One region of the Stenotrophomonas nitritireducens genome, then DNA from elsewhere that is predicted to be linked to it. Evidence: riboswitches for the same ligand, from Rfam matches in the RefSeq annotation. Region 1 holds a riboswitch; the other holds the start of a gene.
The links. A riboswitch is a leader RNA that binds a small molecule or an ion and turns the genes downstream of it on or off. The one in region 1 is predicted to bind cobalamin.
Positions count from the first base shown of each region.

Region 2: linked by a shared signal. The riboswitch ahead of btuB (TonB-dependent vitamin B12 receptor) and the one ahead of BCV67_RS10920 (ribonucleoside-diphosphate reductase subunit alpha) in region 1 are both predicted to bind cobalamin.

Region 1 covers NZ_CP016756.1:2,603,516-2,619,498, forward strand. Annotated here, with positions in the region: gene BCV67_RS10885 (c-type cytochrome) at 1-335, shown strand, start outside; gene BCV67_RS10890 (ExeM/NucH family extracellular endonuclease) at 443-2,176, shown strand; gene BCV67_RS10895 (EamA family transporter) at 2,438-3,298, opposite strand; gene BCV67_RS10900 (alpha/beta hydrolase) at 3,361-4,032, shown strand; gene zapE (cell division protein ZapE) at 4,035-5,129, shown strand; gene BCV67_RS20105 (hypothetical protein) at 5,745-5,921, opposite strand; gene BCV67_RS10910 (vWA domain-containing protein) at 5,913-6,839, shown strand; gene BCV67_RS10915 (DUF2884 family protein) at 7,212-8,018, opposite strand; cobalamin riboswitch at 8,288-8,511, shown strand; gene BCV67_RS10920 (ribonucleoside-diphosphate reductase subunit alpha) at 8,781-11,090, shown strand; gene BCV67_RS10925 (ribonucleotide-diphosphate reductase subunit beta) at 11,236-12,255, shown strand; gene BCV67_RS10930 (acyl-CoA thioesterase) at 12,643-13,047, shown strand; gene BCV67_RS10935 (NAD-dependent protein deacetylase) at 13,101-13,919, shown strand; gene BCV67_RS10940 (NADH:flavin oxidoreductase/NADH oxidase) at 13,994-15,103, shown strand; gene BCV67_RS10945 (LysR family transcriptional regulator) at 15,146-15,983, opposite strand, start outside.
Region 2 covers NZ_CP016756.1:2,959,912-2,975,894, forward strand. Annotated here, with positions in the region: gene BCV67_RS12490 (helix-turn-helix transcriptional regulator) at 1-498, shown strand, start outside; gene fabB (beta-ketoacyl-ACP synthase I) at 896-2,104, opposite strand; gene fabA (3-hydroxyacyl-[acyl-carrier-protein] dehydratase FabA) at 2,104-2,619, opposite strand; gene dinB (DNA polymerase IV) at 2,829-3,914, shown strand; gene gph (phosphoglycolate phosphatase) at 3,978-4,628, shown strand; gene BCV67_RS12515 (AraC family transcriptional regulator) at 5,339-6,049, opposite strand; gene btuB (TonB-dependent vitamin B12 receptor) at 6,673-8,544, opposite strand; cobalamin riboswitch at 8,660-8,895, opposite strand; gene cobT (nicotinate-nucleotide--dimethylbenzimidazole phosphoribosyltransferase) at 9,315-10,385, shown strand; gene BCV67_RS12530 (histidine phosphatase family protein) at 10,382-10,969, shown strand; gene cobS (adenosylcobinamide-GDP ribazoletransferase) at 10,966-11,706, shown strand; gene BCV67_RS12540 (TfoX/Sxy family protein) at 12,103-12,462, opposite strand; gene BCV67_RS12545 (GAF domain-containing protein) at 12,459-12,941, opposite strand; gene BCV67_RS12550 (phasin family protein) at 13,114-13,467, opposite strand; gene queD (6-carboxytetrahydropterin synthase QueD) at 13,793-14,158, opposite strand; gene BCV67_RS12560 (TonB-dependent receptor) at 14,342-15,983, shown strand, end outside.

The DNA.
Region 1 (15,983 bases):
GCGCCACCGGTGCCTCCGCGCAGGCCGCCGCCTCCGCAGCGGCCGCCGCTGCAGCCGCAGCCAGCGGTGCCTACGGCGGCACGCTGGACGGCAAAACCATCTTCGACAACCTGTGCACCGCCTGCCATACCAGCGGCGTCGGCAACGCACCCACGCTGGACCACAGCCACTGGGACAAGCGCCTGGCGCAGGGCAAGGACACCCTCTACAAGCACGCCATCGAGGGCTATACCGGCCCGGATGGCGGCATCATGCCGCCCAAGGGCGGCAACGCCGGCCTCAGCGAGGAGCAGATCCACGCCGCCGTGGATTGGATGACCTCCAATCTGAAATAGAAAGCCGCCAGACTCACGCAGCTGGCAACCAACCCGATTGCTGCAGAATAGCCAGCGCCGCCCGAGCAGGGCGGCGCTTCTGTTTCCGTCTTTCCCGGAGTGCGTCCATGCGTTGTACCCGTACCCTGCTTGCCCTGGCCTTGGCTGCCGCCTGTTCCGGCGCGGCGCTGGCTGCCCCTTCCAAGCCCGTCGTGCTGCCGATCGGCAGCGTGCAGGGCGCCACCGAGCGCAGCCCCTACGCGGGCAAGAACGTCACCATCGAGGGCGCAGTGACCGCCGACATGCGCGATGGTCTGGGTGGTATCTTCGTGCAGGACGCCGGTGACGGCGATAGCAGCACCTCCGACGCCGTATTCGTGCGCGTGCCCAAGGAACAGGCGCTGCAGGTAGGGCAATGGCTGCGCATCACCGGTACCGTCGAAGAGCAGGCCGCCGGCAAGAGCGAGCAGAGCCTGACCACGCTGCAGGCGCAGAACATCCAGCCGGGCACCGCGCGGCCGCTGCCGGCAGCGCTGGTGTTGAGCGCGGCGCCGGCCAACTGGGAGGCGCTGGAAGGGATGCAGGTGCGCATTCCTGGCGGGCTGACCCTGGCCGGGCAGGACCAGCTGTCGCGTTACGGCGAGCTGACCGCGGCCTTCGGTGGCCGCCTGTGGCAGCCCAGCGAAGTGGCCGCCGCCGGCAGCCCCGAGCAGGCGGCGGTGATCGCCGACAACAACCGCCGCCGGCTGCGTTTGGACGATGCCAGCGGCAAGCGCGAGCCGGGCGCGGTGTCCTATCTGCCGGCGCAGGCGCTGCTGCGCAGCGGCGCCCAGCTGCGTGACGTGCAGGGCATCGTCGACCAGCGTTTTGATGGTGGCTACCGGCTGCAGCTGACCGCGCCGCTGCAGGTGGATGCCCAGCGTCCGCAGCAGGCGCCGAGCGTACCGGGCGGCCTGCGCATTGCCGCCTTCAATCTGGAGAATTATTTCAATGGCGACGGCAAGGGCGGCGGCTACCCGACCCTGCGCGGCGCCAAGACCGCCGAGCAGCAGGCCGCACAGCAGGCCAAGCTGATCACCACCATCGGCAGCCTCAATGCCGACGTCGCCGCGCTGATGGAACTGGAGAACGACGGCTACGGCCCGGGTTCGGCGATCGATCAGCTGGTGCGTGCGCTCAATGCCGCCCAGGGCAAGGACGGCGACTGGCGCTTTGTCGACGCTGGCCAAGGCCCCGGCGACAATCCGATCCGGGTCGGCATCATCTACCGCGCTTCAAAAGTGAGCCCGCTCGGCAAGCCGGCGGTGCTGGAACGCGAGCCGTTCGGTGAGCGCAGCCGCGTACCGCTGGCGCAGGCCTTCCGCATGGGCCGCAAGGGCACGCCGTTCGTGATGGTGGCCAACCACTTCAAGTCCAAGGGCTGCTCGGAAGCAAGCGGCGCCGACGCCGATCAGAACGATGGCCAGGGCTGCTGGAACGCGACCCGGGTGGAATCGGCCAAGCTGCTGCACAGCTGGTTGCAGGGCGACCCCACCGGCAGCGGCAGCCGCGACGCGGTACTGCTGGGCGACTTCAACGCTTATGCGATGGAAGACCCGATCCGCACCTTGAATGCCGACGGTTGGCAGGATGCGTTCAAGGTGGCCGGCGTGCAGCAGCCTTACAGCTATGTCTACAACGGCCTGACCGGCCGCCTGGATCACGCCTTGTTGAGCCCGGGCATGGCCGCGCGGCTGAAGGGCGCGGCCGAGTGGCATATCAATGCCGACGAGGCCGACGAGATGGGTTACCAGGGCCGCAACGTGCCGGGACCGTGGCGCAGCTCGGATCATGATCCGCTGTTGCTGGGGTTTGAGCCTTGATGGCAGGAAGTAGAGGGTAGGAACCAGGAACGAGTGGTGATTCTGGCGACGTGTTCGTTTTCGCTGGCTTGAGGTCGCCGGAACTGGGAGTGCAAGGAGAGGGTGGCCAGAGGGGGTTCTGCCCCCTCTCCCCTTGCGGGAGAGGGTTGGGGAGAGGGGGGCTCTTGGCGAACAACCAAGCAAGCGGCTACGCCGCCCCCTCTCCTGCCTTCGGCATTCTCTGCCACAAGGGGAGAGGAGAAGAGCCGCAGCTGCAGTCCCTCAGAGCGTCCCGCGCGCAATCAGGGCAATCGCCACCACCGCCAACGCCAGACCAAACCGGTTCCATGCGCTGGTCTTCTCACCGAACACCAGCACGCCGACCAGTGCACCCAGACACACCACGCCGATGTTCATGCTGGCAAAGATCGTTGCCGGGCTATCCGGCAGCGCCTGGTGCGCGCGCACGTAGAACAGGATGTTGCCGAAGTTGAGCAGGCCAAGCAGCAGGCCATAGCCGAGATTGGCCAGCGTCATCCGGCTTTTGCCGATGAAATGCCGCTGCAACTGCCAGCCCAGCATCAGCACGAAGGCGATGCCGAAGCTCACCAGCAGCGCGGCAGTGGAAGGCGTTCCGGCTGCAGCCACCTGCTTCAGCAGGATGTCGATCAAGGCAAAGCCTGCCCACACACCCAGCAACCAGCCCCAGCTGGTACGCGAATGCTGCTTGGTATCGCCATCACGCGCGCTCACACCAACAATGGCCAGCAGGCCCAGCCCGAGGCCGGCCAGCTTCCAGCCATTGGCCTGTTCGCCGAACAGCAGGAAGGCGGCAGCCAGCGACAGCAGCAGGGACAGCCGCTGGGCCACGTCGCTGCGTACGATGCCGGCCTCGCGCACCGCCCGTGCCAGCACCAGGAAGATGCCTGGCAGCGCCACAGCCAGCCCTAGCAGTGCCAGCCACGGGGTATGCCCGCTCTGCAGCGACTGCAGCGAAGGCTTGAGCAACAGCAACGACAGCACGCTGGCGGCAAGGTAGTTCCAGGTCACCGCCTGGGCGATGTCGATGCCGCGGCGCGGTGCCAGTTTCAGCAGCACCGATACCAGAACGCTGCAGATCACACTCAGGACAAGGAAATGCATGGAGTTGGACAGTTGTGAAGGCCGGGCGTGAAGCCGCCGGACGGGGCCGCTATTATGGCCGCATGCAAACTCTCCCATTCCCCCACGAATCGGCGACGCTGATGTTGGACGGCCCGGCCGGTCCTCTGGAAGTCGGTGTCGACCTGCCCGAGGGCGAGGCCGCTGCCCGTCCCATCATCGCGGTCATCTGTCACCCGCTGTCCATCGAGGGCGGCAGCATGCACAACAAGGTGGTCACCATGGTTTCGCGCGCGCTGCGCGACTTGGGTATCACCACCGTGCGTTTCAACTTCCGCAGCGTCGGTGCCTCGGCCGGTACCTACGACAACGGTGAAGGCGAAGCCGACGATCTGCGCGCCGTGGTCAACTGGGTGCGCAGTGAGCGCCCGGACGCCGCGCTATGGCTGGCCGGCTTCAGCTTCGGCGCCTATGTGTCGTTGCGCGCCGCCGCACAGCTGCAGCCGCAGGCGCTGATCTCGATCGCGCCGCCGGTCGGCCGCCGCACCTGGGATTTCTCGGAAGTGCAGCCGCCGGCCAACTGGTTGGTGGTGCAGGGCGATGCCGACGAAGTGGTGGATGCGCACAGCGTGTACCAATGGCTGGAGTCGCTGCCCAATCCGCCGCAGCTGGTGCGCATGCCCGATACCTCGCATTTCTTCCACCGCAAGTTGATCGATCTGCGTGGCGCGATCCAGCATGAAGTGCGGCGTTGGCTGCCCGACGGCAGCAACTGAGCATGGATGCAATGATCCCCTCACAACGCTACGCCGCCGGCGTGGCCCGTGGCGATTGGCGCGATGATGTTGCCCAGCATGCGGCCCTGGCCGAGCTGGACCGCATCCACCTGGCAATCGTCGACAGCGCGCAGGACGGCTGGCTGGACCGGCTGTCAGCCTTCTGGAAAAAGCCCGAGCCGGTAAAGGGGCTGTACTTCTGGGGCGGCGTAGGCCGCGGCAAGACCTTCCTGGTCGACCTGTTCTATGACGGCCTGCCGATCGAGCAGAAGTACCGCACCCATTTCCATCGCTTCATGCGCGGCATCCACGAGCAGCTGCACCTGCACCAGGGGCAGAGCGACCCGTTGGCCAAGATTGCCCAGCAGTGGCGCGACAAGTTGCGCGTGCTGGTGCTGGATGAGTTTTTCGTCACCGACATTGGTGATGCGATGTTGTTGGGGAGGCTGCTGGAGCGCCTGTTCGCCGAGGGCGTGACCCTGGTGACGACGTCCAATACCGCAGTGGAAAACCTCTATCTCAATGGCCTGCAGCGCGACAGTTTCCTGCCGGCCATCGCGCTGCTGCAGAAGCATTGCGTCGAGTTGTATGCCGAAGGCACCGAGGACTACCGCATGCGCGCGCTGACCCGCTCGCCGGTATACCGCGCCCCGCTGGATGCGGAGAGTGATGCCTGGTTGGCCGGGCGCTGGAAGGAGCTGAGCGGTGCCGAGGAGGCACGTGGTGGCAACATCCAGATCGAAGGCCGCAAGATCCCGGTGCGTGGCCGCGGCAAGAGCATCGCCTGGTTCGATTTCGCCGCGCTGTGCGAAGGCCCGCGTGGTCCTTCGGACTACATCGAGATCGCACGTGAGTTCACCACGGTATTGCTGGGTGGCATCCCCCATTTCGATCGCATGAACGAAGACGCGGCGCGTCGTTTCGTCAACCTGATCGATGAGCTGTACGACCGCCAGGTCAACCTGGTCTGCACCGCGCAGGACGCACCGCCCCTGCTGTACAGCGGCACCCGCCTGGCCGGCGCCTTCGAGCGTACCGCCAGCCGCCTGATCGAGATGCAGAGCGCCGAGTACCTGGGCACCGCCCACCGCCACTGAGCCGGTAGTGCCGAGCGATGCTCGGCAGGGGGCCTTACCGATAAAGCATCCCTGTAGTGCCGAGCCATGCTCGGCAAGGGGCATTACCGATAAGGTCCTCTGCCGAGCATGGCTCGGCACTACGGAGGAGGGGTTTAACCCCACTCCGCATCCCCATCCGTTTCCATCTCCGTACGCCGCATCACGCGGCCCGCATGGAGCAGGAATCATGGGTAGCTCGAAGCTTGTAAACAGGCCGGCAGTTCGCAGCATGGCGCTGGCCGCCGCAGTGACGTTGTTGCTCGGCCTGCCGGTGGCAGCGGAGGTGCGCCACACGCCGTTCCCGGTCGCGGAGGGCAGGGGGGATCTCAAGGCGCCGGCCACGCAGCGCATGCGCCAGACCCAGCCCAACTTCCACGCGCCCGCCGCCACCATCTGCAGCGATACACCGGTATTGCGTGAAGTCGCCGATCCCAGCCCGAAGCCGCAGCAGCACAACATCGCTGGGGGAGAAGCCCGGCTGCGACGCGGTGATGGCTCCCGTGCGGAGGCGAAGATGATGGCGCCACCGTCCCCGCCGGCGCCGGTTGCACCTTCGCCTGATGCAGCCGTTGCCGAAGCGGCCGCCGACGGGAGTTACGCTGTTGCGGAAATGCCGATGGCGCCGGCTTCCAGCAGCACTGCCGTGCGCCAGCAGCAGGAAGTTGTTACCGCCGGTGGGTCGACGACAACGCCGACTTCGCGGCCTTCCAGCAGTTCCTGCAAGGTCACGAGGAAGCCAACACCCTCGGCCGTGATATCAGCGTGCGCCACCGCTTGCAGTTGGTGGATGCGCAGGGCCGGCCGGTTCCGGATGCGGAGGTGGCGGTAAGTGCACGCAATGGTGCGCGGATGTGGGCGCGTACCGACGCCGGTGGCCAGGTGTGGGTGCACCCCAACGCCTTTGATAACCGTGATTCGGACAGCTATCAGGTACAGGTACGCCGCGCCGGCAGGACCGTGAGCGCAGCCCTGCAGCGCGGGCAGAAGAATGCCTTGCAGGTGGTGGTGGCCGATGCAGCGCTGCCGGCGCGGGCAAAACTCGATCTGGTGTTCATGGTGGATGCCACCGGTTCGATGGCCGATGAGATCGACAAACTGCGTGACTCCCTGCAGGGGATCGTGCGCGATATTGCCAAGCTGCCGTCCAATCCGGATATCTGCCTGGGCCTGGTGACCTACCGCGACCGTGGCGACGAGTACTTCGTGCGCGGTTGGGACCTGAGCAACAACGTGTCTGCCTTCCAGAAGGTGCTCGATGGCGTGCAGGCCAATGGCGGTGGCGACTATCCGGAAGCGATGAACGAGGCTTTTGATCATGCGGTGCAGGCGATGAACTGGCGCGGCGCCTCGACCACGCGCCTGCTGGTGTCGCTGGCGGACGCGCCACCGCACATGGACTACCCGCAGCCGCGCTATGAGCAGACCATGCTGGCGGCGCTGGGCAAGGGCATCAAGGTGTTGAGTGTGGCTGCATCGGGCCAGGACACCACCGGCGAGATCGCGCAGCGGCAGATTGCCCAGTACACCGGCGGTCGTTTCATCTTCCTCACCTACAAGGATGCCAATGATCCTTCCAGCGGCCCAGGCAGTGAGACCGTGCATGAGGTGGATAACTATTCGGTCGATACCCTGGACAAGCTGGTGGTGCGGCTGGTGCGCGAGGAACTGGCGCAGCTGCCGAAGGGGTGATGCTACGACCCCCTCCCTTTGGCGAAGCCAAGGGAGGGTTTGGGGAGGGGTTGGCTTTTGCGGCCGTTCAAGCAATGCCAGCTTCGCGGCTTACGCCGCTCCCACAAGACCATGCCCTGTAGTGCCGAGCCATGCTCGGCAAGGGCTCTACCGGTAAAGCTCCTGCCGAGCATGGCTCGGCACTACGCCGCCTTCCATTTGGCGAAGCGTAGGGGAGGGGGTTGGCTTTTGCGGCCTTTCAAGCAATGCCAGCTTCACGGCTTACGCCGCTCCTACAAGACCATGCCCTGTAGTGCCGAGCCATGCTCGGCAAGGGCTCTACCGGCAAAGCTCCTGCCGAGCATGGCTCGGCACTACCAATATCAGTGATTTTTAGCGTGCAGGCAGCGGGATGCTGCGGTCAGTGGCATCTTCGCGTGCCGCCATCGGGGCGTTATCGTCGCTAACCCACATCATCTGCAGTGGCTGGCCGTTGAAGCGGAACTCCAGTGCCGACTGCAGGCGATCAAGTCCTTGGACCTGTGTGCAAAGGGATTGTGCATGTTGTTCCAGTGCAAGCGCGCGGGCTTCCAGGCGCTGGTCCAGCTCCTCGCCGAGCTGGTCTGCATGCGCGTCCAGCTTGTCCTCGCGACCGGTAAATACCGCCCACAGAACGCTGCGGGCGATGGAGCCGCTCAGGGTCTCGGCAGCATCCTGGACCCGCGCTTCGAAGCCCTCGTTGAAAAGATCCCGCTCCCAGCGGCCGCGGCCAATGGTCTGCTCGACAAAATGTTCGGCCTCCCTGCGCAGCTTGCGGACCTTGCGGGAGTTAGCGTGGCCTGTCAGACCCTCATACACCGCATCCAGCGTATCGAAGCTGATGCCCACCGATTCGGTGGCGATGCCGGTGACCGCCGGCATCAACTGGCGTACCCCGACTTCCAATGCGCGCAATCGCTGGGCATCATCGGGTGACACTTCCTGCATGTGGCCATCCACGCTCAACTGACCATCGTGGAAAACGATTTCGCGCAAGCTGGCAGTGTCGCGGCGCAACCAGATACCGCCGCCATCGACCAGCACGTCGTAGTCGGTTTCGACGCCGCATTGGGCGGCCGACAACCGCGGGGACTTCATGTTGGCGGCGTGTCCGGCAGCAGGTAGCAGCAACAGCAAGGCGGTGAGTCCAATCGCGCGCATGGTGTGAGTTCATCCTTGAGGGTAAGGCCAGCTTCATCGCCCGGGCGGTGTTTGGCCTCGGCCGAAAGTCATGCCCTGTTGGGCGCGCCACTGGCCGGTCCGCTTCAAATCCACGTTTTGCCTCAATAAAGTGCTCGCCACCTACTTGACTGCGCAGTCTTTTCGGACAGTTCCAATCACCAATATCCGTACAGTTGCAGCGCAGCCCTTATGCCCCAAGGCTCGCCATATTTTTACTAGATTTGGTGTTGACCCTGCCATGTACCCACACTATCTTGTGTCCCGTCGGTTCCAACGGGGCGTGCCTCGTTGGATTGAAAGGGAAGCCGGTGACGCCGTTAAGGCCATTCCGGCACTGCCCCGCAGCGGTAATTGGGAACGACCCCGCCACACAGCACTGAGGCAAGCGGCCTTGGGAAGCGGCGGAGTAGGAAGAAGGCCCTGGCCTTCGCGCCCATGAGTCCGAAGACCTGCCGACAGCCACGCGATGCACACCGCGTGGTGCCGGCTGCGGTGTCTTCGAGGGGAAGACGGCTGGTGACGTGGTGCCGTGGCTGCTGCGACCGTCGGGTCGTGGGCTGTCGCGGCTGCTGCGACGCCGTCCTTCCATGCTCGCGCCTCCGTACCGGCTCTGCTTTCTGCGCGGGCAGGAGCTGCGTGCATAACGTTTGCAAGGACACCATCGTCGTGACTGCCACTCATACTGACGTCGCTCCGGCTGAAGCCGGTTTTGAACTGACCCCGCCGCCGACCGCCACCGCCATGAGCGTGACCAAGCGCAATGGCAGCACCGAGCCGGTAGACCTGAACAAGATCGTCCGCGCCATCCAGCGCTGCTGTGAGGGCCTGCATGCGGTGGACCCGATGCGCGTGGCCACGCGCACCATCTCCGGCCTGTACAACGGCGCCAGCACCCAGGAACTGGATGAGCTGTCGATCCGTACCGCCGCGCTGCTGATCGGCGAAGAGCCCGAATACGGACGCCTGGCCGCGCGCCTGCTGGCCAACTTCATCGGCAAGGAAGTGTCCGGGCAGGAGATCCATGCGTTTTCGCAGTCAGTCGGCCGTGGCCACGAAGTGGGCCTGATCAACGACCGCCTGCTCAATTTCGTGCAGGTCAATGCACGCAAGCTCAACGATGCGATCGATCCGGGTTACGACCTGAACTTCGATTACTTCGGTCTGCGCACCCTGTATGACCGCTACCTGCTGCGTCACCCGCATACGCGCAAGGTCATCGAAACGCCGCAGCAGTTCTTCCTGCGCATCGCCAGCGCGCTGAGCGAAGACGTGCCCGAAGCACTGGCGCTGTACCAGCGGCTGGGCAGCCTGGACTACCTGCCGTCCAGCCCGACCCTGTTCAACGCCGGTACCAGTCACGAGCAGCTGTCCTCGTGCTTCCTGCTGGATTCGCCGCAGGATTCGCTGGAATCCATCTATGACCGCTATGCCGATATCGCGCAGCTGTCCAAGTTCAGTGGCGGCATCGGCGTCAGCTATACCCGCGTGCGCTCGCGCGGCTCGCTGATCAAGTCGACCAACGGCCACTCCAACGGCATCGTGCCGTGGCTGAAGACGCTGGATTCCTCGGTGGCTGCGGTCAACCAGGGTGGCAAGCGCAAGGGCGCGGCCTGCGTGTATCTGGAAACCTGGCACGCCGACATCGAGGACTTCCTCGAGCTGCGCGACAACGCCGGTGACGATTCGCGCCGTACCCACAACCTCAACCTGGCCAACTGGGTGCCGGACCTGTTCATGCAGCGCGTGGAAGCCGACCAGGAATGGTCGCTGTTCGACCCGCGCGTGGTGCCGGAGCTCACCGACCTGTACGGCCCGGCGTTCGAGCAGGCCTATGTGCAGGCTGAAACCCAGGGCAAGGCGCGCAAGAGCGTGTCCGCCCGCAAGCTGTATTCGCGGATGATGCGCACCCTGGCCGAGACCGGCAATGGCTGGATGACGTTCAAGGACAAGTGCAACCTGGCCAGCAACCAGACCCTGCGCGCCGGCAACGTGATCCACCTGTCCAACCTGTGCACCGAGATCCTGGAGATCACCTCCAACGATGAGACCGCGGTCTGCAACCTGGGCTCGATCAACCTGGGCAACCACCTCGACGCCCACGGCGACTTCGATTTCGAGAAGCTGGCCGAGACCGTGCGCCTGGCCGTGCGCCAGCTTGACCGCGTCATCGACCTGAACTTCTACCCGATTGAAACCGCCCGCCGCGGCAACCTGCGCTGGCGCCCGGTCGGCCTGGGCTGCATGGGCCTGCAGGACGTGTTCTTCCGCAAGCGCATGGCGTTTGATTCGGACGAAGCCCGCGCGCTGTCGGCCAAGATCGCCGAGGCCATCTACTTCCACGCACTGGAAGTGTCCTGCGAACTGGCCCAGGAACGCGGCAAGCATCCTTCGTTCAACGACACCCGTGCCGCCCATGGCGAACTGCAGTTCGACGCCTGGAACGTGGTACCGGAAGATACCGCGCGCTGGGACGCGCTGCGTGAGCGCATCAAGCAGCACGGCCTGCGCAACTCGCTGATGATCGCCATTGCGCCTACCGCCACCATCGCCTCCATTGCCGGTTGCTACGAATGCGTGGAACCGCAGGTGTCCAACCTGTTCAAGCGCGAAACCCTGTCCGGCGATTTCCTGCAGATCAACCGTCATCTGGTGACCGAGTTGAAGCAGCTGGGTATGTGGACGGCGGAGATGCGCGATGCGATCAAGCTGGCTGACGGCTCGATCCAGAACCTGCCGCAGATCCCGGAAACGCTGCGGCATATCTACCGCACCGCCTGGGAACTGCCGATGCGTTCGCTGATCGACATGGCTGCTGACCGCGGCGCCTTCATCGACCAATCGGCTTCGCTCAACCTGTTCATGGAAAGCCCGAACATCGGCGCAATGTCGTCCATGTACATGTACGCGTGGAAGAAGGGCATCAAGACCACCTATTACCTGCGCTCGCGTCCGGCCACCAAGATCGCCAAGACCACGGTCAGCAGCTACACCCCGGTAGAAGCCGTGGCCTGCTCGCTGGAAAACCCGGAAGCCTGCGAAGCCTGCCAGTAATTGCTCAAGCCCCTCTCCCGCGCGCGGGAGAGGGGTTGGGGTGAGGGCGCTCTGCAAGCAAGCAGACCCAAGCCTCCCAGTACCAACCCTCATCCGGCGCTGCGCGCCACCTTCTCCCGCAGGGAGAAGGGAATGGAGATCCAACATGTCCGAGTCCCCCCGTCAAATGCTGCTCGATCCCGGCTTCGAGCTGACCCTGCGTCCGATGCGTTACCCGGACTTCTACGAGATGTACCGCAACGCCATCAAGAACAGCTGGACGGTGGAGGAGATCAATTTCCAGATCGACATCACCGACCTGCACCAGAAGATGTCGCCGGCCGATCAGCATCTGATCCACCGCCTGGTCGCGTTCTTCGCCACTGGCGATTCCATCGTGTCGAACAACCTGGTGCTGAACCTGTACCAGCACCTCAATGCGCCGGAAGCGCGCATGTACCTGTCGCGCCAGCTCTACGAAGAAGCGCTGCACGTGCAGTTCTACCTGACCCTGCTGGACAACTACCTGCCGGACCCGGAAGAGCGCTTCAAGGCCTTCGCGGCAGTGGAGAACATCGACTCGATCAAGAAGAAGGCCGACTTCTGCTTCAAGTGGATCGACTCGCTGCAGGAAACCAAGCGCCTGGAAACCCGTGAGGACCGCCGCCAGTTCCTGCTCAACCAGATCTGCTTTGCCGCCTGCATCGAAGGCCTGTTCTTCTTTGCCGCCTTCGCCTACGTGTACTACTTCCGTTCGCGCGGCCTGCTGCCGGGGCTGGCCTCCGGCACCAACTGGGTGTTCCGCGACGAGAGCTGCCACATGGAATTCGCGTTCGAGTGCGTGCGCAAGATCCGCGCCGAGGAACCCGATCTGTTCGACGCGAAGATGGAGCAGGAGGTCTACCAGATGCTGGAAGAAGCCATCGACTGCGAAGTTCAGTTCGCCGAGGACGTGCTCTCCGGCGGCGTGGCCGGCATTTCCACCCGCGACATGCGCCAGTACCTGCAGCACTGCGCCGACAACCATTTCCTGAAGCTGGGCATGGCCAAGAAGTACAACGTGCGCAACCCGCTGCCTTTCATGGAGCTGCAGGACGTGCAGGAACTGACCAACTTCTTCGAACGCCGTGCATCTGCCTACCAGGTCGGCGTGCAGGGTGAAGTAGCGTTCGATATGGCGTTCTGATTTTCGCCTGCGCCAAGCGCGCTTGGCTCCCTCCCTTTCACCGCAGGTGAAGGGGAGGGCTGGGGAGGGGGGCTTCAGGCTCTACACGTAAAGCCTGTTCGCTTTTTTCAGGATGCTCAGGCAACAGCAACAGCAACAGCAAAGGCACCCCTCCCCAACCCTCCCCTGCGCGTTGCGCAAGGGAGGGAGTAGAGCGGGGCGTCGCGGCTGTGCTTGTCTCCCTCCTTTTCACCGCAGGTGAAGGGGAGGGTTGGGGAGGGGGGCCTTTGCTGTTGCTGAGGCTTTATCGGCTTCGCGGCTTACGCCGCTCCTACAAAGCCTTGGCTGCGTACACAAGCTGCACAGCCGGGCGGGCGTATCATCGGCGTGAACTTACAGGTGATCGCCATGACCCCCATCCTCGAAACCAATCCGCCGGTTGAAGTCCGCATGGCGGAAATCGTATTCCCCAACCACGCCAACCATATGGGCACGCTGTTCGGCGGCCAGGCGTTGGCGTGGATGGACAAGGCTGCGTTCCTGGCTGCTGCCCGTTATTCGCGCTGCACGGTGGTTACCGCACGCTCGGACCAGGTCGATTTCAAGCTGCCGATCCGCATCGGGCAGATGGTGGAAACCATCGGCCGGGTGGTCCGGGTAGGGCGCAGTTCGATGCATGTGGAAGTCGAACTGATTGCCGAAGACCTGCACAGCGGTGAACGCAAGCTCTGCACCAAGGGCAGCTTCGTGATGATCGCACTCGATACCGAAGGCCACCCAACCAGCGTGCCGGCACTGCCGACACCGGCCTGAGTGATGCGGCGATGACGACTTCTTCGGTCCAGCCCGGGCGTTTGTCGCCGGCGGTGATCACCGAACTGCCGGAGTTCATTGCCAGCCATCGGCGCCTGTTCGTGGTCACTGGCGCCGGTTGCAGCACCGACTCCGGCATTCCCGATTACCGCGACAGCGACGGCCAATGGAAGCGCACGCCGCCGGTGACCTACCAGGCCTTCATGGGCGAGCAGGCAACCCGCCAGCGTTACTGGGCGCGCAGCCTGCTGGGCTGGCCGCGTTTCGGTCAGGCGCGGCCCAATGCCAGCCACCATGCGCTGGCGGCGTTGGAGGCGGATGGCCGCGTCGAACTGTTGTTGACGCAGAACGTGGACTGCCTGCACCAGCGTGCCGGCAGCCATACCGTGATTGATCTGCACGGGCGGCTGGACCAGGTGCGCTGCATGGGCTGCGAACGGCGCAGCCCGCGCGAGCTTCTGCAGCAACGCCTGCTCGCTGCCAACCCGGGCTGGGACGCGTTGCACGCGGGCATCGCGCCCGACGGTGATGCCGATCTGGAAGCCGATTTCTCCAGCTTCAACGTGCCCGCCTGCGAGGCCTGTGGCGGCGTGCTCAAGCCGGATGTGGTGTTCTTCGGTGAGAACGTGCCGCGCGAACGTGTGGCGGCGGTGCATGAGCACCTGCAGCGCTCGGATGCGGTGCTGGTGGTGGGCTCGTCGCTGATGGTGTATTCGGGTTTCCGCTTCGTCGATGCCGCCGCCAAGGCCGGCCTGCCGATAGCAGCGGTCAATCTGGGCCGGACCCGCGCCGATGCCTTGCTGTCGTTGAAGGTGCAGATGCCGTGCGCGCAGGCGCTGGCCTTCCTGCTTGATGGTGCCAAGACGCAGTGATCCATCACACCGGTTGAATCGGCGGCTGCGGCAGCGTGCAATGGTCGCCTTTCCCGTTTGATGGAACGCCCCACGTGAGTCAGCTTTTCTCACCGTTGTCGCTAGGCCCGCTTGCCCTGTCCAACCGTATCGTCATCGCACCGATGTGCCAGTACTCGGCCGATGAGGGCGATGCCACCGATTGGCACACCATCCATCTTGGCCAGTTGGCGCAGTCAGGTGCCGGCCTGCTGATCATCGAGGCCACTGCGGTGTCGCCACGCGCACGCATCAGCTGGGCCGATCTGGGCCTGTGGGACGATGCCACCGAGGCCGCGTTGGGCAAGGTGCTGGCATCGGTACGGCGCTGGTCGCCGATGCCGATAGGCGTGCAGCTGGCGCATGCCGGGCGCAAGGCGTCCACCGCAAAGCCGTGGCAGGGCGGCGCGGCCATTGCTCCTGGGCAGACGCACGGCTGGCAGGTGCTGGCGCCGTCCGCACTGCCGTTCAAGGCCGGTGACCCCACGCCCGAAGCGCTGGATGCGGCCGGCATCGATGCGGTGATCGAGGATTTCGTTGCAGCTGCACGGCGCGCTGTACGGCTCGGGCTGGAGTTGATCGAACTGCATGCCGCGCACGGCTACCTGCTGCACCAGTTCCTGTCGCCGTTGAGCAACCAGCGCAATGACCAGTACGGCGGATCGCTGGAAAACCGCATGCGCCTGCTGCTGCGCGTTTTCGATGCAGTGCGCGCGGTGGTGCCAGGCAATGTCGCGCTGGGTGTGCGCATTTCCGCCACCGATTGGGTGGAGGGCGGCTGGGACGTGGCGCAGAGCATCGTGCTGGCCAAGGCGCTGGAAGCGCGCGGCAATGATTTCCTGCATGTGTCCAGCGGTGGTCTGGACCCGCGCCAGCAGATTCCGGTTGGCCCGGGTTACCAGGTACCGCAGGCGGCGGCGATCAAGGCCGAGATCGACACGCCGGTGATCGCGGTGGGCCTGATCACCGAACCGGCCCATGCCGAAGCCATTCTCAACGAAGGCAAGGCCGATGCGATCGGCATTGCCCGCGGCATCCTGTACGACCCGCGCTGGCCATGGCATGCCGCTGCCGCACTCGGCGCCCAGGTGAGCGCATCGCCGCAGTACCTGCGCTGCGAACCGCACGAACTGCGTGGCCTGTTCAAGCCCGCCGAGCAGGGCTGAGCTGGATTCCCCTTTGAGCGTCAGCGGGCAGGCCGCTGACGCTCAGGCGGGGTCGCTGTCCGCGCGCCACGCCGGGGGCAGCGACTCGACGATGTGCTGCAGCAACGAGCGTACTTTCGGGGTCAGATCGCGGCGGTCGCTGACGCACAGGAACAGCTGCATCGGCTCGGGCGAGGCCTGTGCGGCGCCGGCCACCTCGCTCTGGAACAAGGCCTGCAGCTCGCCGCGCGCGATATAGGGTGCGGCGACGAAAGCGGTCAGGCGGGTGATGCCGCCGCCGTTCGCGGCCATGGCCGCTAGCGCATCGACATCGTCGCTGACCATGGCCGGCCGCACGTCGGCACTGAAACGCAGGCCGTCGCGGACGAAGCGCCAGGGCAGATAGCGGCCATCGGTCGGATAGCGGAACAGCAGGCAGCGGTGTGCGTGCAGGTCTTCCGGCGCCTGCGGGGTGCCGGCACTGGCCAGGTAGGCGGGCGAGGCACAGAACAGCAGCGGCACCTGGGCGAGTGGGCGTGCCACCAGTCCTTCCTCCAGCTGTGGTTCGATGCGGATGCTGACATCCACGTTTTCATGCGCATGGTCGACGGTGCGGTCGGCCAGCAGCAGTTCCAGTTCCAGCCGCGGATAGCGCTGCTGCAGGGCCGGCAACAGGGGCGCAAGCACGTGCCGCCCGAAGGCGGCGGTACTGGCGATGCGCAGGCGGCCAGCCGGGGTTGCATCCGGATCGGTCACCGCTGCCTGTGCCCGTTGCAGGTCGCGTTCGATATGGCGCACCTGCGCCAGGTACAGTGCGCCGCGCTCGGTCAATGCCAGTTGGCGGGTGGTGCGGTTGAACAGGCGCACGCCCAGGTGGGTTTCCAGCCGGGCGATGTTCTGG
Region 2 (15,983 bases), 360 kb from region 1:
CTGTCGTTCGAGTACCGCGCGCGCTCCACGGACGAGGCGACACGGCGTACGGTATCGCCGCAGCGCATTACCCATTACCGCGACAACTGGTATCTGGACGCCTGGGACCACAACCGCGAAGCGGTACGCAGTTTTGCGGTGGACCGCATCCATCAGGCACGCCTGCTGGACCAGCCGGCGCGTGATGTTGCCGACAGCGAGCTGGATGAGCAGTTGGCGGCCAGCTATGGCATTTTCTCGGGTGCGCCGAAGGGCTGGGCCACCATTGTGTTCAGTGCCAAGGCGGCGCGTTGGGTGGCTGATGAGCATTGGCATTCCAAGCAGCAGGGGCGCTTCCTTGCCGATGGGCGCTACGAGTTGAAGCTGCCGTACAGCGTGTCGCGCGAGCTGCTGATGGACGTGCTGCATTACGGCTCGGATGCGGAGATCGTGGAGCCGCAGTCCTTGCGCGAGCAGGCCAAGGCGCTGTTGTCGCTGGCCTTGAGCAATTACGACTGAGCAAGCTTCGTTTGGCCCTTGCGTTGCTTTAGCGTTGCTTTGCTTCGCTCATGCTCTGCTTTCCCCTCTCCCGCCTGCGGGAGAGGGGTAGGGGTGAGGGCAGCTCCTGCTTGTTGCTGTTGCCCGTGCTGTTGTTTTGCGGAACAGCAGAGCAACGGCCAAAGCTGGATCCAAAGCCAAAGCCAAAGCCAAAGCCAAAGCCAAAGCTTCCCCTCACCCCAACCCCTCTCCCGTAAACGGGAGAGGGGACGGCAAGAGCAAAGCCAAGGCAGAGCACAAAGCAGAAGCCAAAGCCAAAGCCAAGGCCAAGGCCAAAGCAGAAGCCAAAGCCCCCAAAGAAAATAGCCGCTTTCGCGGCTGTTTTCTTTACATCACTTCGCCATCAAACTTTCCGCCATCAAACCCGGGCGAAGATCAACGTCGCATTGGTGCCACCAAACCCGAAGCTGTTCGACATCACCGTGTCCAGCTTCGCTTCCTGGGTCTTGCGCAGGATCGGGAAGCCTTCCACGCGCTCGTCCAGGGTCTCGATGTTGGCCGAGCCAGCCATGAAGCCATCACGCATCATCAGCAGGCAGTAGATCGCCTCGTGCACGCTGGCTGCGCCCAGCGAGTGGCCCGACAGCGCCTTGGTCGAGGACAGCGGCGGCACGGCGTCGCCAAACACCTGGCGTACCGCGCCCAATTCGGTGACGTCGCCCAGCGGGGTCGAGGTGCCGTGGGTGTTGAGATAGTCGATCGGTCGGTCCAGGCCTTCCATCGCCATCTTCATGCAGCGCACTGCGCCTTCGCCGGATGGGGCGACCATGTCGGCACCGTCGGAGGTCACGCCATAGCCAACCAGCTCGGCATAGATGCGCGCGCCACGGGCCACGGCGTGGTCGTAGTCTTCCAGCACCAGCATGCCGGCGCCGCCGGCAATGACGAAGCCGTCGCGGTTGGCGTCATACGGACGCGAGGCGGTGGCCGGGGTTTCGTTGAAGCTGGTCGACAGTGCACCCATCGCGTCGAACATCACGCTCATCGACCAGTGCAGGTCTTCACCGCCACCGGCAAACATCACGTCCTGGGCGCCATGGCGGATCAGGTCGGCGGCCGCGCCGATGCAATGCGCCGAGGTGGCGCAGGCGGCCGACAGTGAGTAGCTCAGGCCCTTGATGCTGAAAGCGGTAGCCAGGTTGGCCGACACGGTCGAGCACATCGTGCGCGGCACCATGTACGGGCCCACCTTGCGCACACCACGGTTGCGCAGCAGATCGGCCGCTTCCACCTGCCATTCGCTGGAACCGCCGCCGGAACCGGCAATCAGCCCGCTGCGCACATTGCTGACCTGGCTCTCGTCCAGGCCGGCATCGGCGATGGCGTCACGCATGGCGACGTAGCTGAAGGCGGCCGCATCGCTCATGAAGCGCTTGAGCTTGCGGTCCACCTGGGCGTCCAGGTCGATATCGACCTTGCCGCCCACCTGGCTGCGCAGGCCGGCTTCGGCGTGGTCGGGCAGGGCGACAATGCCAGGGCGGCTGTCACGCAGGGCGCTGGAGACGGTATCCAGATCGTTGCCAAGGCAGGACGTGATGCCCATGCCGGTAATGACGACACGACGCATCAGAAGCTCTCGGTTGAGGTGAACAGACCTACGCGCAGGTCCTTGGCGGAATAGATCTCGCGGCCGTCGACCAGCATGCGGGCGTCGGTCTGTGCCATCACCAGCTTGCGGTTGATCACGCGCGAGACATCGATTTCGTACTGCACCAGCTTGGCGCTGGGCAGCACCTGGCCGGTGAACTTGACCTCGCCACAGCCCAGCGCACGGCCGCGGCCTTCGGCGCCCAGCCAGGTCAGGTAGAAGCCGGTCAGCTGCCACATGGCATCCAGGCCCAGGCAGCCGGGCATTACCGGGTCGCCAATGAAGTGGCAGCCGAAGAACCACAGGTCAGGACGGATATCCAGTTCGGCCCGGATCATGCCCTTGCCATGTGCGCCACCGTCCTCGCGGATTTCGGTGATGCGGTCGAACATCAGCATCGGGTCGTTGGGCAGGCGGCCTTTGTTGGGGCCGAAAAGTTCGCCACGCGCGCTGGCCAGCAGCTGGTCGCGCGAGAAAGCATGCAGACGGGTCATCCGGGGTAATCCAAAGCCTTTGCGAGCCGCCGAGCATGCTGCAGCATTGCCGTTCAATCAAATGTTTTAACTGGACGGTTGCGTATGTTAGCTGCAGATAAGCGCCGTTCGCGGGCTGTTACGGGAGGTATGAATAAGTACATTTGTGAGGACAAGTGTGCATTTAGCGACAACAGCTATCATGTTGACGACCTTTTCGGACTGTTGCCTTGAGCCCACAACGCAAGATCATCCATGTCGACATGGACGCCTTCTACGCGTCCGTGGAGCAGCGTGATGACCCGGATTTGCGCGGACGGCCGGTGGTGGTGGCCTGGCGCGGGGCGCGTTCGGTGGTCTGCGCGGCCTCCTATGAGGCGCGCAAGTTCGGGATACGCTCGGCGATGCCGGCGCTGCGGGCCGAGCGGCTGTGCCCGGATGCGGTGTTCGTGCCGCCGGACTTTGCCCGCTACAAGGCGGTATCACGGCAGATCCGCGAGATCTTCCTGGGCCACACGCCGCTGGTGGAGCCGCTGTCGCTGGATGAGGCCTACCTGGATGTAAGTGACTCGCCCAGCTGTGGCGGGATCGCCACCGAGATCGCCCGCACCATCCGTGCCCAGATCCGCGAGACCACCGGCCTGACCGCCTCGGCCGGCATCGCACCGAACAAGTTCCTGGCCAAGGTGGCCTCGGACTGGCGCAAGCCCGATGGCCAGTTCGTGGTGCCGCCGTCGCGGGTCGAGCAGTTCCTGACGCCCTTGCCGGTCAAGCGGGTGCCGGGCGTGGGCAAGGTGATGGAAGGCAAGTTGTCGGCCCTGGGCATCGTCACCGTGGGTGATCTGCGCGCGCTGCCGCTTGAGCAGTTGCAGGCCTTGTTCGGCAGTTTTGGTGGTGGCCTGTACCGGCGCGCACGCGGTATCGATGATCGGCCGGTGGAGCCGGACCAACCGGTGCAGTCGATTTCCTCGGAAGACACGTTTGCCGAAGACCTGCACATGGGCGAGTTCGACGAGGCAATCACCCAGTTGGCAGAACGCACCTGGCGTGCAACCGGCCGCACCGAGCGCATCGGCCATACCGTGGTGCTGAAGTTGAAGACGGCGCAGTTCCGTATCCTTACCCGCAGCTATACACCGGATACGCCGCCCAGCTCGGTCGAGGAGCTGCGCGATATCGCCCTGGCCTTGTGCCAGCGCGTGCAGCTGCCGGGCGATACGCGTTATCGCCTGGTCGGCGTGGGCCTGGCCGGCTTCCGTGATCGCGAAGAAAGTGTGGTGCAGGGGGATCTGTTCCGCAGCACAGTGGCAGGCTGAGCACATCCTTTGCGCGGGCCCGCGCCGCTACAATCCAAGCTTCATTGTCGGGAGTGTGGATGCGTGGCGATCAAGGCCCTGGTGTTCGATTTGGATGGCACGCTGGTAGACAGCGCGGGTGATATCGCCGAGGCAGTGAACCTCACGTTGCAAGAGCTGGCGTTGCCGCGCGTATCGGAGGCGACGGTGCGCAGCTGGATAGGCGAGGGCGTGCGCAAGCTGATGACCACCGCATTGGCGCATGCCAACAGTGCATTGGTGCTGGATGCGGTGATGCCGGTTTTCATGCGTCATTACACCGCATGCCTGCTGCGCAGCCCGCGTCTTTATGACGGTGTTGGCGAAACCCTGGCTGCATTGCAGGCGCGCGGCCTGCCGATGGCCATCTGCACCAACAAACCATCGGCGCTCGTATTGCCGTTGTTGCAGCACCTTGGAATAGCGGAATTTTTCGCCCACATCATCGGTGGTGATTCATTGCCGCAGCGCAAGCCCGCAGCAGAGCCGTTGCTGCATGTGGCGGCGCTGTTGCAGCAGCCGGCGGGGAATTGCCTGATGGTGGGTGATTCAGGCACCGATCTGGGCGCGGCCAATAATGCCGGCATGCCGATCGTGCTGGTGCGCTATGGCTATCTTCGCGACCTGGATCTGGACGCCGTCGATGCAGTGGCAGTCATCGACGATATGCGCGAGCTGCTGGCGATCGTGCCCTGATGAAGGGTGAAGGCGCGGCCAGTGCAGAAGCACCCTGCTGGTGGGAGCGGCGTAAGCCGCGAAGCCGGCAGTAATGACGCAACGGGAATATGCGCAATCGGATGATCCATCAGCTTCGCGGCTGATGCCGCTCCCACAGGGCGCAGGAATACCCGGCTTGTAGGAGCGGCGTAAGCCGCGAAGCCGGCAGTAATGACGCAACGAAAATATCCGCAATCGGATGATCCACCCGCTTCGCGGCTGACGCCGCTCCCACAGGACGCAGGAATACCCGGCTTGTAGGAGCGGCGTCAGCCGCGAAGCCGGCAGTAATGACGCAACGAAAATGTCCGCAATCGGATGATCCATCAGCTTCGCGGCTGACGCCGCTCCCACAGGGCGCAGGAATACCCAGCTTGTAGGAGCGGCGTAAGCCGCGAAACCGGCAGTAATGACGCAACGGGAATATCCGCAATCGGATGATCCATCAGCTTCGCGGCTGACGCCGCTCCCACAGGGCGCAGGAACACCCGGCTTGTAGGAGCGGCGTAAGCCGCGAAGCCGACAGTAATGACGCAACGGAAATATCTGCAATCGGATGATCCACCCGCTTCGCGGCTGATGCCGCTCCTACAGGACGCAGCGCTGTTCCGCTTGTGGGAGCGGCATCAGCCGCGAAGCTATCTTGGGTTACGCGCAATCCTGCTGTGGAGGATGCTGATCCGCCCCCGCTAGCGCGGCGTCTGCGCCAGTGCGCGGTAATCGCGCGGGGTCATGCCCACGGTGTTCTTGAACTGACGCGAGAACGCGCTCTGATCGGAAAACCCACAAGCCTGGCCGACGCCGGCAATGCTCGATTCGGTGAACAACATGCGCGTGGCTGCGTCGATCCGGAACTTGGTGAGCAGCTGCTGCGGGGTGAGCTGGAAGACTTTCTTGAACAGGCGTTCCAGCTGCGCCACCGACACGCCGCTCTTGCCGGCAAGCGTGCGTACCCGCAGCGGTTCGTGGAAGTGCGCCTGCATGTATTCCACCGTGTCGAGCAGCCGCTGGAACGAGGAGTGCTCGCGGTCAGGCTGACCCAGATCGCGGGAGATGCCGATCAGACCGACGATGCGGTTGTCTTCCACCAATGGCTGCTTCAGCGTCAGGCACCAGCCGGGGCTGCGGTTGGCGTACAGCTGCAGTTCGAGCAGATCCTCGATGACTTCACCACCGAGCACGCGTTGATCCTGCTGGATATAGCGTGCGGCCAGATGCGCCGGGTAGAGCTGCAGCACGCTTTTGCCGACGATTTCCTCGCGGCTCTTCTTGGCAAGCCGCTGCATCAAGGTCTGGTTGACGTGGGTATACCGGCACTCGGTGTCCTTGATGAAGAAAACCACGTCGGGTAATGGATCAAACATGCGCACCAGCACCTGGGGCGACAGGGTGACAGCCATGGCTGTGCTCTCCGTTGCAGAGCGCACACCCTGCCATCTCGACGGTGTCCTCTCAAGCAAAATAACTGTGCTCAAATCCGCATCGTGGGGGCGAACAAATGCCTAGCGGGGCGCGGCCGAAGCAGCGGATCATGGGGCATCGAAATGTCCGGTCAAAATAGATTTCGCTTTATTTTGACTATACAAATCAATTGGTTGGGCGATATTTTCACCCGCCAATGTTCGCAGGCGGTGCAAGCGCTGTCGCGTCGGGGAGCAGCTGCAATCGATAGCTGACGGTTCCATTCGGCGGATTTCAATGTCGCGAAGGCAGCACCAATCCGTCCGTTTGCGGGGAAAGATCCCGACCCGTTTGCCACGCAGGCACCGAACGCCTGCGGCGTCGATTGCGGGCCTTCATAACGCGTAGCGACACGCTTTCGCCTGCGCGCCTCGAGGCGGAAAACTGCGAATCCATCAGCATGATTGCGCGGCCACCGCGTTGGGCCCGTCTTCAACTTGGGTGTGCGCTTGAAGCTGTAACGCTCCACCGCGGATGCAAACGCACTGGGCCGACGGCATGACCGTCGGCCCAGTTCTTTTCAGCGTAGCGAAGGCGGCGTGGTGGACGCCGCCTTGCCGGCTCAGTTGGCCTTGCTGTTGTAACGCAGGGTCAGCTGGTACTCGCGGCCCGGCTGGTTGTACCAGGCAACGGTTTCGTAGTCGCGGTCGAACACGTTGGCGGCCTTGGCCTGCAGGCTCCAGGCATCGTTGATGGCGTATTCAACGCGCACGTCCATGGTGCCGTAGCCGGCCAGGCGAACGGTGTTGGCGGCGTTGTCGAAGCGGTGGCCACTGCCAGCGGCGGTAATACCAAGACGCAGCGGGCCGAAGCTCTTGTCCACGTCGATGCGGCCGCTGGTGCGTGCGCGGCGGGCCAGCAGATTGTCGTAGCTGGCGGCACCGGAGGTGTGGTCGCGCGGGTCGGTGAAGCTGGCCTGGGCGTTGATGTCAAAACCGGCCAGCGAAACAAAGCCGGTCAGCTCGGCGCCACGGATGCGCGCTTCGGCGACGTTGACCAGGTCGAAGTTGCTGTCGTAGCCGATCAGCTGGTCGACGCGGGTTTCGTAGGCGTTGAAGGTCCAGTTCCAGTTGTCGGCGTACTGCGCGATGCCCAGGTTCAGGCTCTTGGATTCTTCCGGCTTCAGATTCGGGTTGCTGAAGCCCGGGTAGTACAGGTCGTTGAAGGTCGGCGCCTTGAAGCCGGTGCCGGCGCTGGCGGTCAGGCGCAGGCCATTGCCGAAGGCAAAGCCATAACCCAGGCTGCCAGTGGTGTGGTTGCCGAACTGCTCGTTGTCGTCGTTGCGCACGCTGGCCTGCAGCGTGTGCGCGCCGAACTGGCCCTGGTACTCGGCAAACACGCCCAGGTTGTCGCGCTGGTCGATGTCGAAGGCGGTGGAGCTGGTGACCTTGTCGTTCTGCCAATCGGCACCGGCGGTGATCTGCTGGCCTTCGGCGAAGCTGAAATCGCCCTGCACGCTGGCGGTGTCGCGGCGGGTGTCGAAGGCGCTGGCGAAGCTGCGGGTGCCGGCGTCGGCATCGGCGAAGTAGTTGTCGGCTTCGTCGCGGTTGCGGCCAACCTGGGCAGTCAGGCGGAAGGCATCCGAAGCGGTCCAGGCGAGCTTGGCACCGTAGACCTGCTGGCGGTTGTCGGCTTCGTTGCCGCCAAAGATGCTGCCGTCGTATTCGTTGAAGCTGTCGGCATTGAGCACGTGGCCTTCCAGGCTCAGCGTGTCGGTCAGCGCATAGCCGCCGCGCACGTTGATCGAGGTGTTGCGGTAGCCATCGCGGTCCGGCTCATCGGCGAAGCAGCCCGCGCCCCAGCCAGCGGCGGTGCCACGGCAGGCGTTGATGCCGTCGGTCTTCTGGTAGCCGCCCTGGGCCGAAATCCAGCCGCGCTCACCGCGGTTGCTGAAGCCGGCGCTGACCTGGCGCAGGTTGTTGCTGCCGGCGGTGATCGCCAGGTTCTGCTGCAGGCCCTGGCCGGCAGTGCGGGTGAAGATCTGGATCACGCCGCCAATGGCCTCGGAGCCGTACAGGCTCGAACGCGGGCCGCGCACGATTTCCACGCGTTCGATCTGGTCAACCGGCAGGTCCTGCAGTGCGGCCATGCCATTGGTGGCCGACGCCACGCGCACGCCGTCCACCAGCACCAGCACCTGGTTGGAGTTGCTGCCACGCAGGAACAGCGAGGTGATCTTGCCGGTGCCGCCCTGGTTGGCGAAATCCAGGCCAGCGCGGCCGCGCAGCAGTTCCTGCAGCGAGTTGGCCTGGCTGCGGTCGATCTGTGCACGGTCGATGACCTGCACCGGCACCACGCTGTTCTCGATGGAGATCGGGGTGCGGGTGGCGGTAACCGTGACGTCGTCCAGCTCGGTCGGTGCGTTCTGCGCAGCGGCAACGCCTGGCAGCGCCAGGGCAAGGGCGAGGGAAAGGGTGTGGTAAGACAGTTTCATGGAAGCTCCTGAGCCTGCACGCTCCCGCGCAGGCGGATGGGGAAGGCTGCCAGAGGAGGGAGAAGACGGAGGCGGCGCACACGGCGCTACAGCCGCCGCCATGCCCTCCGCATCGCAACCAGTCGGCTTTCGGGCCGGTCTCCGGACTCGCAGGCGAAGCAGCCTTGCTGCTTCCGTCCAGACGCCTTCCCGTGCCGTGCACAGTGGCGCCATGTCTGGACTTGTCCTGCTTACCGTTGCGGGGGCAGCGCCGGAATGGCGACATGCTGGAGATCCAGCAGTGCGCGGCACCGGCTTCCCGTTTCAACCGGCCGGCAATGCCGGTCGGTCACCCGAAAGTGCGCGCATTCTATGCCATTGCCGGCAGCCCTGCCGGAATGGCTGTTCACGACAGCGCGGCGGCAGCGAACCAAACCCAAGGTAGCCCGGGTAAGCGCCAGCGCACCCGGGAACTGCAGGGTGCCGCAGCTTGCAGCAACGCTCGACGCCGATTTCCCCGGGTGCGCTGCGCTTACCCGGGCTACGTTCCTGTTCGCGCCAGTGTGGCGGTAGCGCACCATGCCCAAGGTAGCCCGGGTAAGCGCCAGCGCACCCGGGAAGTGCAGGGTGCCGCAGCTTGCAGCAACGCTCGATGCCGATTTCCCCGGGTGCGCTGCGCTTATCCGGGCTACGTTCCGTTCGCGCCTGTGCCGCCAACCGGCAACACCAATGGGCGGTAATGCCTGCCGAATGGCTAGAATGCGGGCTGCAAACGCAGTATCGGAAGTGTCGTGACAGAAACATGGTACGGGCAGGCCTGCGGGCAGCCTTCGCAGGAATACCGGCAGCGTGCGCTGGCCCGCCAGCGCCAGCTGACCAAGCCGGAAGGCGCCTTGGGCCGCTTGGAGACATTGGCCGTTGAACTGGCAGCGCTGCAAGGCGTGGATCAGCCGGGGGCGCAACGCGTACCGGTGGTGGTGTTCGCTGGCGACCACGGTGTCACCGCGCAGGGGGTTTCGGCCTATCCGGCGGAAGTGACGGTGCAGATGCTGCACAACTTTGCCGGCGGTGGCGCCGCCATCGCGGTGCTGGCGCGCGAACTGGGCCTGCCGTTGCACGTCTGGGATGTGGGCAGCCGCGCTACCTCGGCCATTGCCGGTGTGGTCAGTGCCAAGACGCGTTACGGCACCGACGATTTCAGTGCCGGGCCGGCAATGTCCGCCGACGACCTGGACGCCGCATTCGATGCCGGCCGCCGCGCGGTGGAAGTGGCCTGCGCCGACGGTGCGGACCTGCTGGTGTTCGGTGAGATGGGCATTGGCAATACCACTGCCGCAAGTGCCTTGGCTGCGGTGCTCGGCCCGCTGCCGCTGGAAGAACTGGTCGGTGCCGGCACCGGTCTGGATGCGGTGCGCATGGTGCAGAAGAAGAACCTGATCGCCCGCGCGCTGAGCCTGCATGGCGAGGCGATCACCGCCGCGCAGTCGCCGGGCCTGGAGGCACTGCAGCGCGTGGGCGGTCTTGAGATCGCCGCGATCAGCGCGGCGATGATCGCCGCCGCGCAACGCCGGGTTCCGGTGCTGGTGGATGGCTTCATCGTCTCTGCCGCTGCGCTGGCGGCAGTGCGCATCAATCCCAGCCTGCGGCCATGGCTGCTGTTCTCGCATCAATCGGCCGAGCGGGGTCACATCCGCTTGCTTGAGGCGCTGCAGGCGCAGCCGTTGCTGGCATTGGACCTGCGGCTGGGCGAAGGCTCCGGCGCGGCGCTGGCATTGCCGCTGGTACGCATGGCCTGTGCCCTGCACAACAGCATGGCGACGTTTGCCGAAGCGGCCGTCGCCGATCGCGATGGCAACGCATGATTCTTGATCTGCTGCGGCATGCGTCCACCGGGCGCGCCGGCCACCTGGACGGGCGTACCGATCCGCCCTTGGTCGACGGTGCGATGGATGCCTTGTACCGCTGCCATGCCGGTATCGGCTGGAGCCGGGTGATCAGCTCGCCGCGCCGTCGCGCGCTGGATACCGCGCATGCGCTGGTGGCCGGCAGCAACCAGTTCTGCGAGATCCATCCGGATTGGGCCGAGCTCGATTTCGGCGATTGGGACGGCCTGCATTTCGATGAACTTCCCGCCGAGCAGTTGGCCGGGTTCTACAGCGAGCCGCATGACGTGGTGCCGCCCAATGGCGAATCCTGGCAGCAGTTCCAGGCACGCGTGGAAGAACAACTGCACCGCCTGGTGGACGAAGATGATGGCGACGGCCAGCCGGTATTGGTGGTCAGCCACGCCGGCGTGCTGCGGCTGGTGGTGTCGCGCGTTTGTGGCATGGCTTTGTCGTCGTTGTGGGCGATGCGCATTGATTACGGCACGCGCGTGCGGCTGCGCGTTGAACGTGGCGAAGACGGCCTGCTGTGGGGCGAACTGCTGGAGTTGCGACAGCCATGAGCGTGCGCCGACTGATCCTTGCCATCCAGTTCCTGACCCGGCTGCCCACGCCGCAGGTGCGCGATTTCCGTCAGCAGGATCTGAGCAGGTCGGCGGTGTACTACCCCTTGGTCGGCGCCATCATCGGCGTATTGCTGGCGCTGCCGCTGTATGGCTTGGCTGAGCGGCCATGGTTGGCCGGCGCCTTGACCCTGCTGATGTGGGTATGGGTGACCGGCGCCTTGCATCTGGATGGCTTGGGCGATGTGGCCGATGCCTTCGGTGCGGCGCATCGCAACCCGCAGCGCTTCCTGGAAGTGCTCAAGGACCCGCATATGGGCGTGTTCGGCGTGGTCACGCTGATCATGCAGTTGCTGCTCAAGTTTGTGCTGTTGACCGAACTGGCGGTAAGCCCATTGTGGTTCGGGATCGTGCTGGTGCCGGCCTGGGCGCGCTGGGGCACCTTGTGGTGGAGCCAACGGATACCGTCGCTGCATGGCGATGGCCTTGGCGAGCGTTTTTCCTGGCAGCTGCGTCCTGCGGTGATGTGGCTGTGGGCGTTGCTGCTGGCGGCGATCAGCGTGTTTGTTGCCTGGCCGTTGCTGCTGGCGTTGTTGCTGGTGCCGCTGGTGGCGCTGTGGTGGAAGCGCAAACTCGGAGGCATCTCCGGCGACGGCCTGGGTGCCAGCGTCGAAGTCACTGAAACAGTGTTACTGCTGGCCCTGGTGATAGCAGCAAATGTTGTAGGAGCGGCGTAAGCCGCGAAGCCACAGTTGCTGCCGGCGCCGCGCATGGCGAACTACCCGCAGCAATTACCGTGCGATCTGCTGGATGGCCAGCCTCGCGGCTGATGCCGCTACAAAAGAAAACCCGGTAGGTGTGGGAGCGGCGTAAGCCGCGAAGCCATAGTTGCTACCGGTGCCGCGCATGGCGAACCACCAGCAGCAACTGCTGTGTGATCTGATGGATAGCCAGTTTCGCGGCTGACGCCGCTCCTACAAAAGAACATCCGGTACTTGTAGGAGCGGCGTAAGCCGCGAAGCCACAGTTGCCGCCGGCGCCGCGCAAGGTGAACTAACAGCGGCAACGACTGTGCGATCTGATGGATGGCCAGCCTCGCGGCTGACGCCGCTCCCACAACAGCCTACGAGGCTTCACTCCTCGAAGCGAATCTCGCGGGTCTCTTCTTCGTCGGCATCAGGCTGCATATGCGTTTCGTGCACCGGGCCGGCCAGTTGCCCGGCGCGTAAGGTGGGCAATCCGGCAACTGCGATTTCGTACTCGGCAACCAGTTGCTGGCGGCGCGCTTCGGGGATTTCCTGCCAATGACAGCCGAGCAGTGCACCTTCCAGCGAATACAGCAGGTTGAGGCTGGGCTTGAAGCCGGCGCGACGAACTTTCATGAACGCCGCGACCGGGCCGATCGCGCTCAGATCCTGCTCGCTGCGCAAACCGACCTGACGCAGCCAGGCTGCACTCTTGGGGCCGATATTGCGCAGCTTGGGCGCGCTCATTGCAGCGCCTCGACAAATACCTGGGCGATGGCTTCCAGGCCAAGTTGATCATCGGCGTCAAAGCGCGCGAGCACCGGGCTGTCGATATCCAGCATGCCGATCAGTTCGCCGTTGTGCACCAGCGGCACCACCAGTTCCGAGCGCGAGGCCGAGTCGCAGGCGATATGCCCGGGGAAGGCATCCACGTCGTCGATGCGCTGGGTCTGGCGGCTACTGGCCGCGGCACCGCATACGCCCTTGGAGAGGGGAATGCGCACACAGGCCGGCAGGCCCTGGAACGGACCAACCACCAGTTCCTTGCCGTCGTAGAAGTAGAAACCCACCCAGTTGAGCTCTGGCAGCGCGTGGTAGACCAGCGCCGACAGGTTGGCGGCATTGGCAATCCGGTCGGCTTCGCCATAAACCAGTGCGCGGGCCTGGGCCAGCAGCTGGGCGTACTGTTCCGGCTTGCTGCCGGTGAGTGTGTCGGTACTGAACATCGTTGAGAGTCTAGCCGCTGCGTGACCCGCGATTCTGCCAGCGGCTGCCGGCAAACGCAGCCATCGCCAATGGAATGCTGGATCGCGGGCAAAAAAAGACCCGGCAGCGGGAGGGAGCTGCCGGGTCCGGATTGCGCGGGGGAGGGACCGCGCAAATGCTGTTGTAGGGGTATCAGCGGGCCTTGCGTTCGGCCTTGGCGGCAAACGGTTGGCTGGCGAGTGCGCCCAGCGCTGCGCTGGTTTTCAGGCTGAGCCCGACCACTTCCTGGTTGGCGCTGGCCAGCCGTTCCATGCTGTCGCGCGCCAGCTGCATTCCCTTGGGCAGCAGCGCCTGCAGATCCGCCTGCGCGCCGGCCTGCGCCAGTTCGCCCAAGAACCCGGCTGCCGCGGTGGTATTGCGCTCGAACGCACGCAACTGCACCCCGAACACGCTTTCCGCATTCTCCAGCGCAAGCCGGTTGGCACGGTTGGCGGCAGCGGTGAGCTGCTGGGTATAGCTGCTGAAGTCGTTGAACTGAGCGGACATCGGTGCAATCCAGCTGGGCGTGTTGCGTTGCAGCATAGCGTGGATTTTGCGCAGTGCAACATTCAATAGTGAACGGTTCAGTATCTCGCTTCTCTGTAGAGCCGAGCCATGCTCGGCTGGAGCCTTATCGGGAAAGCCTCTGCCGAGCATGGCTCGGCACTACGGCTCCCTCCCTTTGCCGCAGGCAAGGGGAGGGCTGGGGAGGGGTTGGCTTTGCGGCCCCTTTCAAGCGCTGCCAGCTTCGCGGCTTACGCCGCTCCTACAGAACTGCGGTGCTTGCTTCGGTAAGGCTTCTGCCGAGCATGGCTCGGCACTACCGCTCCCGTCAGGCGGCTTTGTCGCCCTTGTAGCTGCAACCCGAAGTACAGGTCTCGTGCACCACTACTTCGCTGAGCAGCGGCAGTGCCGGCTTCAGCTTCTCCCAGATCCACATCGCCAAGCGTTCGCTGGTGGGGTTTTCCAGGCCGGGGATGTCGTTGAGGTAGTTGTGGTCGAGCTGGTCGTACAAGGGCTGGAAGGCGGCCTTGAGCTCGCTGAAATCCATGATCCAGCCGGTCTCCGGGCCGGGCTCGCCGCTGACCCGCAGCTCGATGCGGAACGAGTGGCCGTGCAGGCGCGAGCATTTGTGGCCGGCCGGGACGTTGGGCAGCCGGTGTGCGGCTTCTAGGGTGAAAACCTTGAAAATATCCATGAGCGCAATTGTAGGGCGACGCCGCCGTTGCGCGTATCCGCCCGTGATGCCAGTCATGTTTTCATATCCATCAAGATAGAGCGATGTAACGGTTGGTTATGTGCGAATGCAGCAAAGTGATTGGCCGGACATTTGCCTGTCATGAGGTACTGCCCGGGTTGTCATTCACCTCCTCCGGATTCCATGCCTACTCGTTCCCTGCTCGCCTTCGCGGTGGCCGCTGCTGTCGCCGCTCCCTCCCTCGCCCTGGCTGAAACGGCTGCCGATGGCAGCAAAACCCTCGATGCGGTGCGTGTCACCGGTTCCAACATCAAGCGCACCGATACCGAAACCGCCAATCCGGTGCAGGTGATTGAACGCCAGCAACTGGAGCAGACCGGCAAGGCCAGCGTGGCTGACCTGCTGCGCTCGATCTCAGCCAATACCGGCAATGCCAGCAACGAAACCAGCAACAGCGGCTGGGCTTCCGGTTCGGCCGGCATCGGCCTGCGCGGCTTGTCGCAGAAGAACACGCTGGTGCTGCTCAACGGCCGTCGCCTGGCCAACTACGGTTTCCCGGCAGGTGGCCTGTCTGACACGTTCGTTGATCTCAACGCGCTGCCGCTGGTCGCCGTTGAACGCATTGAAGTGCTCAAGGATGGCGCCTCGGCCGTGTATGGCTCGGACGCGGTTGCCGGCGTGGTCAACATCATCACCCGGCAGAATTTCGAAGGCGCCGAAGTCGGTGTCAGCGGCGGTACCTCCGATGCCGGCGGCCTGGATCAGCAGAACCTCAAGTTCGTTGGCGGCATCGGTGATCTGCAGAACGATGGCTACAACATCCTAGTGTCGCTGGAAGGCTATAACCGCGACCGACTCGACCAGGACCAGCGCGAGCTGACCCGCTCGGGCATCTACACCGACAAGGCGGGCGGGCGCTGGAATGGCTGGTCGGCGAAGGGCGCGCGTTATCTGATCAGCGGCAAGTCGGTGCCGATGCTTGATGCCGCCGGCAACTGCCCGGAAGGCACGGTACTCACCGCCAGTGCGCCGATCGATGGTCTGGCCGGCGACACCTGCGCCTTCAACCAGGCGCCGTACACCACGCTGATTCCCTCGACCAAGCGCTGGCAGGCCTATGTCAACGGCACGCTGCGCATCAGCGACTCGGTGGAAGCGTTCGCCGATGTGATCTACAGCGACATCAAGGGCGTGTCCTGGTTCGGTTCCAGCCCGTTCTTCACCCTGGAAAGCGGGCGCTTTGCCCTCAACGCCGATACCGGCCTGGCCGAGCCGGTGCGCTCGACCCTGCCGGCATCCAATCCGTACAACCCGTATGGCGTGGACGTACCGATCGAGTACACCTTCTTCAACCTGGGCGGCACCATCAAGACCAACCGTTCGCGCTCCTATCGCGGCGTGCTTGGCCTGCGCGGCCAAGGCGAGAAGTGGGATTGGGAACTGGGCGCCTTCCAGGCCGCCAGCAAGCAGCGCGAAACCGTGTCCGGTGGCTTTGCCAACCGCTGGACGCTGTATGACGCCCTGGCCACGGGCAGCTATAACCTGCTCAACCCGTCGGCCACCGATCCTGCGGTGCTGGCAGCCATCGGCCTGAGCACGCTGCGCCCGGCCGATTCGGTGCTCAAGGGCATCGACGCCAAGGTATCCGGCACTCTGGGTGAAACCTGGGCTGGCCCGATTGGTTTCGCCGCAGGTGCAGAATGGCGGCAGGAAAAGCTCGACTCCGACAATCCCTGGCAGATCGATGCCGGCCTGCAGGTGCGCCCGGCCATTGCCGAAGTACACGGGCAGCGCCAGGTCAGTGCTGCCTACGCGGAAGTCAGCG